One region of the Streptomyces sp. NPDC002144 genome, then DNA from elsewhere that is predicted to be linked to it. Evidence: riboswitches for the same ligand, from Rfam matches in the RefSeq annotation. Region 1 holds a riboswitch; the other holds the start of a gene.
The links. A riboswitch is a leader RNA that binds a small molecule or an ion and turns the genes downstream of it on or off. The one in region 1 is predicted to bind glycine.
Positions count from the first base shown of each region.

Region 2: another riboswitch for glycine. It lies ahead of gcvP (aminomethyl-transferring glycine dehydrogenase); the one in region 1 lies ahead of gcvT (glycine cleavage system aminomethyltransferase GcvT).

Region 1 covers NZ_JBSFDB010000005.1:41,175-44,571, forward strand. Annotated here, with positions in the region: gene glyA (serine hydroxymethyltransferase) at 1-197, opposite strand, end outside; gene gcvH (glycine cleavage system protein GcvH) at 212-589, opposite strand; gene gcvT (glycine cleavage system aminomethyltransferase GcvT) at 705-1,823, opposite strand; glycine riboswitch at 1,868-1,975, opposite strand; glycine riboswitch at 1,976-2,085, opposite strand; gene ACWCQ1_RS09240 (AAA family ATPase) at 2,263-2,931, shown strand; gene ACWCQ1_RS09245 (enhanced serine sensitivity protein SseB) at 3,054-3,397, shown strand, end outside.
Region 2 covers NZ_JBSFDB010000022.1:171,633-175,029, forward strand. Annotated here, with positions in the region: gene gcvP (aminomethyl-transferring glycine dehydrogenase) at 1-1,515, opposite strand, end outside; glycine riboswitch at 1,692-1,787, opposite strand; gene ACWCQ1_RS30155 (PRC-barrel domain-containing protein) at 1,899-2,276, shown strand; gene ACWCQ1_RS30160 (DNA polymerase IV) at 2,326-3,397, opposite strand, start outside.

The DNA.
Region 1 (3,397 bases):
CCGTAGTAGCGGCGGCCCGGGTAGCCCTCCGCGTACTTGTTGGTGAGGACCGAGCCCTGCGCCTCCATGACCGCGAGCGGAGCGAAGTTCTCCGAGGCGATCATCTCGAGGGTGGACTGCTGGCGCACGAGTTCGTCGTCGACCGCGGCGGCGATCTCCGGGTCGAGCTCGTGCAGGGACGTGTTCAGGACGGTCATGCGGCCTCGACTCCTCAGCCGGCGTTCTGGGCGGTGTACTCGTCGGCGGAGAGCAGGTCGACGGGCTCCTCGGTGACGCGCACCTTGAAGAGCCAGCCGCCCTCGAAGGGGGCCGAGTTGACCAGGGACGGGTCGTTCACCACGTCCTCGTTGATCTCGGTGACCTCACCGGTGACGGGGGAGTACAGGTCGCTGACCGACTTGGTCGACTCCAGTTCGCCGCAGGTCTCGCCCGCAGTCACGGCGGAGCCCACCTCGGGAAGCTGGGCGTAGACGACGTCGCCGAGCGCGTTGGCCGCGAACTCGGTGATGCCGACCGTCGAGACGCCGTCCTCGGCGGCCGACAGCCACTCGTGCTCCTTGCTGTAGCGCAGCTGCTGGGGGTTGCTCATGGCCTGAATTCTCCTGTACGCGGGGTGATGAGAAATGCCGGGGGACTGCTGGGGACGTGGACGGGCGGCGGGAAGGCGGGCGGGACCCCGAAGCGGGACCGCCCCCGCACAGTCTCTACTTCTGGCGCTTGTAGAAGGGCAGTGCCACGACCTCGTACGGCTCGTGGCTGCCTCGGATGTCCACACCGACCCCGAGCGTGCCGGGCGCCGAGTGGGCCGCGTCGACGTACGCCATCGCGATCGGCCTGCCCAGCGTGGGGGAGGGGGCGCCGGAGGTGACCTCGCCGATCACCTCGCCGCCGGCCACGACCGGGTACCCGGCGCGCGGGACGCGGCGGCCCTCGGCGATCAGGCCGACCAGGACGCGCGGCGGGTCCTCCTGGGCGCGGGCGGCGGCCTCGGCGAGCGCCTCGCGGCCCACGAAGTCGCCCTCCTTGTCGAACTTCACCACCCGCCCGAGCCCGGCGTCGAAGGGCGTCAGCGCGGTGCTGAGCTCGTGCCCGTACAGCGGCATGCCCGCCTCCAGGCGCAGGGTGTCCCGGCAGGACAGCCCGCAGGGGACCAGGCCGGCGGCCTCGCCCGCCTTGCTCAGCGCCTGCCACAGCTCGACGGCGTGCTCGGGCTTCACGAACAGCTCGAAGCCGTCCTCGCCGGTGTAGCCGGTGCGGGCGATCAGCGCGGGGACGCCGACGACCGTGCCGGGCAGGCCCGCGTAGTACTTGAGGCCGTCGAGGTCGGCATCGGTGAGGGACTTCAGGATCCCGGGCGACTCGGGTCCCTGGACGGCGATGAGGGCGTAGGCGTCCCGGTCGTCGCGCACCTCGGCGTCGAAGCCGGCCGCGCGCTCGGTCAGCGCGTCCAGCACGACCTGGGCGTTGGAGGCGTTGGCGACGACCAGGTACTCGGTCTCGGCGAGCCGGTAGACGATCAGGTCGTCCAGGATCCCGCCGTCGGCCCGGCAGATCATGGTGTAGCGGGCGCGGCCCACGGCGACGGACGCGATGTTCCCGACCAGGGCGTGGTTCAGCAGGGCGGCGGCCTGCGGGCCGGTGACGGTGATCTCGCCCATGTGGGAGAGGTCGAAGAGGCCGGCCCGGGTGCGCACGGCCAGGTGCTCGTCGCGCTCGGAGCCGTAGCGCAGCGGCATGTCCCAGCCGGCGAAGTCGGTCATCGTCGCACCCAGCGAACGATGCAGGGCATCGAGCGCGGTACGGCGGAGTTCGGTGCTGCTCATCGGACGGTCGTCTCCCAGGGCATGACGGGACAGGGCGAGGTCATTCCTCCCCATCTGTCATCGGTACCTGAGAGGTTCGCCCTGATCACGCGAATGACCGGGCTTGCACCGTGGGTGGGGCCACCGCACGGCGGCCCGCTTTTCAGATGTGCCTCGCCCGCGCGGTAACGGGGCCTGAGAGATTCAAGGGAGGGACTTGCTCCTTCGGCGCCCCAGCGACGCAGACGTACTCGCGTACTGGGGACTCTCCCGCGCGGATTCAAACGGCCGGTATGCAGTTGGCGCGCACATCATTGCACGCCTCGTCCGCTCGCGTCAGACCGCTCTTTGTGACGGGCCTGTGGCCGGAACCGAACGGAACCGCGAGACACCGTGCATTACCTTCTCTTTACATTCAGTGGGGAGAAGCTTTCCTGACCCCGCAGGGAGGACGATCACGGTGAACAGGCCCACGGCGTACGCCACGACCTCGGCTCTCACGCTGCCCCGGCAGCCCTCGGCCCCGGCCCGCGAGCGGTGCGACGAGCTCCCGGCCCCCGTCGTCCGCGATCTGCGCGACCGCTCCGGCCGCAGTCCGCACGCCCTGCTCTTCGGACCCCGTGACCTCGTCGTCGTCACCGGCCTGCCCGGCAGCGGCAAGTCCACGCTGATGGCCCGCGCGGTCAGGGGCGCCCGCGTCGACTCCCAGGACGCCCGTGACCGCTGGGAGCGCCGGCTGCCGGCCGCGCTGCCGTACGCGCTCTACCGCCCCCTGGTCCGCCTCGCCCACTACGCCGGTCTGCGCCGGGCCGTGCGCGGCGGCGAGGGAGTCGTCGTGCACGACTGCGGTACGCAGTCCTGGGTCCGCGGCTGGCTGGCCCGCGAGGCCCGCCGCCGCGGCGGCACGCTGCACCTGCTGCTCCTGGACGTCACGCCGGACGCGGCGCTGGCGGGCCAGCGCGAGCGTGGCCGGGGTGTCTCCCGCTACGCCTTCCTGCGCCACCGCACGGCGGCCGCACGGCTAATCCGGTCCGTGGAGCGGGGCGAGCTGCCCGAGGGCGTCGGCTCGGCGGTCCTGCTCGACCGGGACGCTGCGGACGCCGTCGCCAGGATCGGCTTCACGGGCTGACCCCGCGTCGGTCCCGCCCATGCGGCCTCACCCGGATCGGCTTCACGGGCTGACCCCTTGCCGGTCCCACCCGCTAGCCTTTCCGGTCATAGCAGTGGTTCCCAGCAGACGGTCGGACACAGATGGACTTCCCAGCGGATCTCCCCGCGGACTTTCCCGCCCAGGCACACCCCCATCCGCACGGCGGCTGGCCGGGCAACGAGCTGGAGGAGGTGCTCTCGGCCTCCCTCGGCATCCCCTCCGCGGGCGGCCGGATCATCGAGGTGCTCGGCCGCAGCTTCCTGTGGATCCCGCTGCCCAACGGCGGCGGTCCGCTCAGCGGTCCCCTCGACGTGCCCACGCTGGAGATCGAGGGCCAGGCCTACGTCCCGGTCTTCAGCTCCGAGGAACAGTTCCGCCAGGTCGTCGGCGGCCATCTGTCGTACACCGTCGCCCCGGCCGTCGAGTTCGCCCGCGGTCTGCCCCC
Region 2 (3,397 bases), on a different contig from region 1:
CCGGTCGAGCGCGTAGTCCCGGTCGGCCAGCCGGCGCAGGTAGCGCAGCATGGCGGTCTCGGAGCGGTGCTGGTGGAAGACGGGGTGGGTGAGGAAGTCGTCCCGGCGCAGCCGGTCCTCGGGCAGGGCCGCCCCGGCGACCGCGTCCAGCGCCTCGACGTCGCCGTCGACCCCGAAGGCCGCCCACACGGCCGCCAGCTGGGCCCGCCCGGTCGTCTCGTCGCAGGCGATCGACAGCTGGTCGGCGTCGACGAGGCGCAGGTTGACGCCGTTGTCCCGGGCGGCCGCCACGACCTCGGCGGCCCGTCCGGGGACCCGCACGGTGAGCGTGTCGAAGTACGCCCCGTGCACCACCTCGACGCCCCCGGCCTTCAGGCCCTCGGCGAGGATCGTGGCGTAGCGGTGCGTGCGCCAGGCGATGCTCCGCAGCCCCTCGGGACCGTGGTACACGGCGTACATGCCGGCCATGACCGCGAGCAGCACCTGCGCGGTGCAGATGTTGCTGGTGGCCTTCTCCCGCCGGATGTGCTGCTCACGGGTCTGCAGGGCCAGCCGGTAGGCCTGGTGCCCGTCCGCGTCCACGGACACGCCCACGAGCCGTCCGGGCAGGCTGCGCGCGAACTTCTCGTGCACGGCCATGTAGCCCGCGTGCGGCCCGCCGAAGCCCATCGGCACACCGAACCGCTGGGTCGTCCCCACCGCGATGTCGGCTCCGAGCTCGCCGGGCGACTTCAGCAGGGTGAGGGCGAGCAGATCGGCGGCGACGGTGACCAGGGCACCCAGCTCGTGCGCCTGGTCGATCACCGCCTTGATGTCGCGTACGGCACCGGAGGCGCCGGGGTACTGGACCAGCACGCCGTTGATCTCCCGCCCGGCGACCTCGGCCGGGATGCCGTCGCTCAGGTCGGCGACCACGACCTCCACGCCCGTCGGCTCGGCGCGGGTCTCGATCACGGCGATGGTCTGCGGCAGCACGTCCGCGTCGACCAGGAACAGGCCCTTCTTGTTCTTCCCCATACGGCGGGACAGGGACATGGCTTCGGCCGCCGCCGTCCCCTCGTCGAGCAGCGAGGCACCGGAGGTGGGCAGTCCGGTGAGGTCGGCGACCATGGTCTGGAAGTTCAGCAGGGCCTCGAGCCGCCCCTGGGAGATCTCGGGCTGGTACGGGGTGTACGCCGTGTACCAGGCGGGGTTCTCCATCACGTTCCGCAGGATCACGGGCGGCGTGAAGGTGCCGTAGTACCCGAGCCCGATCATCGAGCCGAGCACCTGGTTGCGGTCGGCCAGCGAACGCAGCTCGGCCAGCACCTCGGCCTCGGTCCGCGCTCCCGGCAGCTCCAGGGCATCGGCGTTCCTGATGACGTCCGGCACCGCGGCGGTGGTCAGCTCGTCCAGCGAGCCATACCCGATGTGGGCGAGCATCTTCGCCCGGGCTTCCTGGTCGGGCCCGATGTGGCGCTGCTCGAAGGGGATCCCCTTCTCGAGCTCGGAGAGCGGAATGCGATGGGCGGTCATTTGCGGAGGCCTCCTGGTCTGACACGACCTTCGAGGGGCACCACGGCACGGGTACCCGAACGGCCTCCCCCTCTGTCATCTCGACCTGAGAGCTTCACCGGGTCGCCCGAAAGCTCCCGGTTTTCACCGTCGGTGAGGGCGGAAGCCGTGACACCCGCCCTGCTTTCCAGAGTGACCTCGTCCGTGCGGTACGTGAGCCTGAGAGATTCCGGGGAGGATTTGCTCCTTCGGCGCCTCCGGTGTCACCCGGAGGACTCTCCCGCACGGGGTCATCAGCCGTTGACAGAGTACCAGTGCGCTCTACAGCGCGGCTCGAGTGGCCGCGTCGCCCGATGTGCACTTTCGTAGTGCTTACGGATGAGTTGCGACCATGTGGAGGGCCCGTGCAGACCGACATCGATCCGCGCAACCTGATCGGCCGCAAGGCGTTCGACCGCAACGGCACGAAGATCGGCACCATCGACGAGGTCTATCTCGACGACGCCACCGGCGTGCCCGAGTGGGCGGCCATACGTACGGGTCTCTTCTCCCGCGACGCCTTCGTCCCCCTGGAGCCCAGCGAGCTGGTCGAGGGCACCCTCCACGTCCCCTTCGACCGGGCGCTGATCAAGGACGCCCCCGACTTCGGCGTGGGCCGCCACCTCTCCCCCGAGCAGGAACTCCAGCTCTACCACCACTACGGCCTCCACCTGGCCTCACCCCCCTCGCTCCCGGACCGCGACTTCGGCAGACTCGCGGGCCAGGAGGACGCGGACGCCTGACCCCCGCCCCGCCGACACCCACAGCCGGCCCGTCACACGCCGCCCTCGCTCACACGCCTCCCCCGTCCACCGAGACCCCGGGTCTCTCCGCGACCAACGGCAACGGTTCGGCCGCCTCCAGCTCAGGGTCGTCGACCCGGAACGTCCGCACCCTGCCGGGCTCGGACCACGGTGTCTCGAACCGCACGGTCACCCGCCCCAGCCCGCTCCCCTGCACCCACCCGTGCCCGAACTCGGCATGCCGGACGTCATGCCCGGCCGGCCACCGTCGCTCGACCACGGTCACCTGCTCCGCGACGGGCTCCTCCACCCCCTCCTCCCCGGCATGCTCCATCCCCGTCGTCTCCCCGGCGGCCTGCGCGAACAGGTCCTCCTGGGTGTAGTCGGCCAGCCCGCTCACCCCGACTCCCAGCAGCCGCACACCCCCCGTCGTGTCCACGGCGTCCAGCAGCCGGGCCGCGGCCTCCCGCACCACCGCCGGATCGTCCGTGGGCCCCCGCAAGGTCTCGGACCGGGTCAGCGTCGAGAAGTCGTACCGCCGCACCTTCAGCACGATCGTCCGCCCCGACAGCCCGGCGGCCCGCAGTCTCCGCACGCACCGGTCCGCCAGCCGCTGCACCTCCAGCCCCACCCGTATCCGGTCGTGGATGTCCACGTCGTAGGTGTCCTCGACCGACACCGACTTCGCCTCCCGCTCGGCGACCACGGGCCGGTCGTCGTGCGCCAGCGCCATGGCGTACAGCGCGTGCCCGTGCGCCTTGCCGAGCAGCCGTACCAGCTCGTCCTCCCCGGCCTCCGCGATGTCGTCGACCGTGGTGATCCCGGCCCGCCGCAGGTGATCGCCCGTCGCCGGCCCCACCCCGGGCAGCGTCCGCACGGGCATCGGCCCGAGCAGCGCCCGCTCGGTCCCCGGCTCGATCAGCACCAGTCCGTCGGGCTTGGCCTCCTCGGAGGCGATCTTGGCGAGCATCTTGGACGCGGCGAGCCCGACGGACCCGGTGAGCCCCGTGCCGGTCCGTATGTCGGCGCGCAGCTTCTCCCCCACCAGCCTGGCCGACGCCTCGTCCCAGGCCGCCTCACCGGCCTCCAGGTCCACGAACGCCTCGTCCAGGCTCAACGGC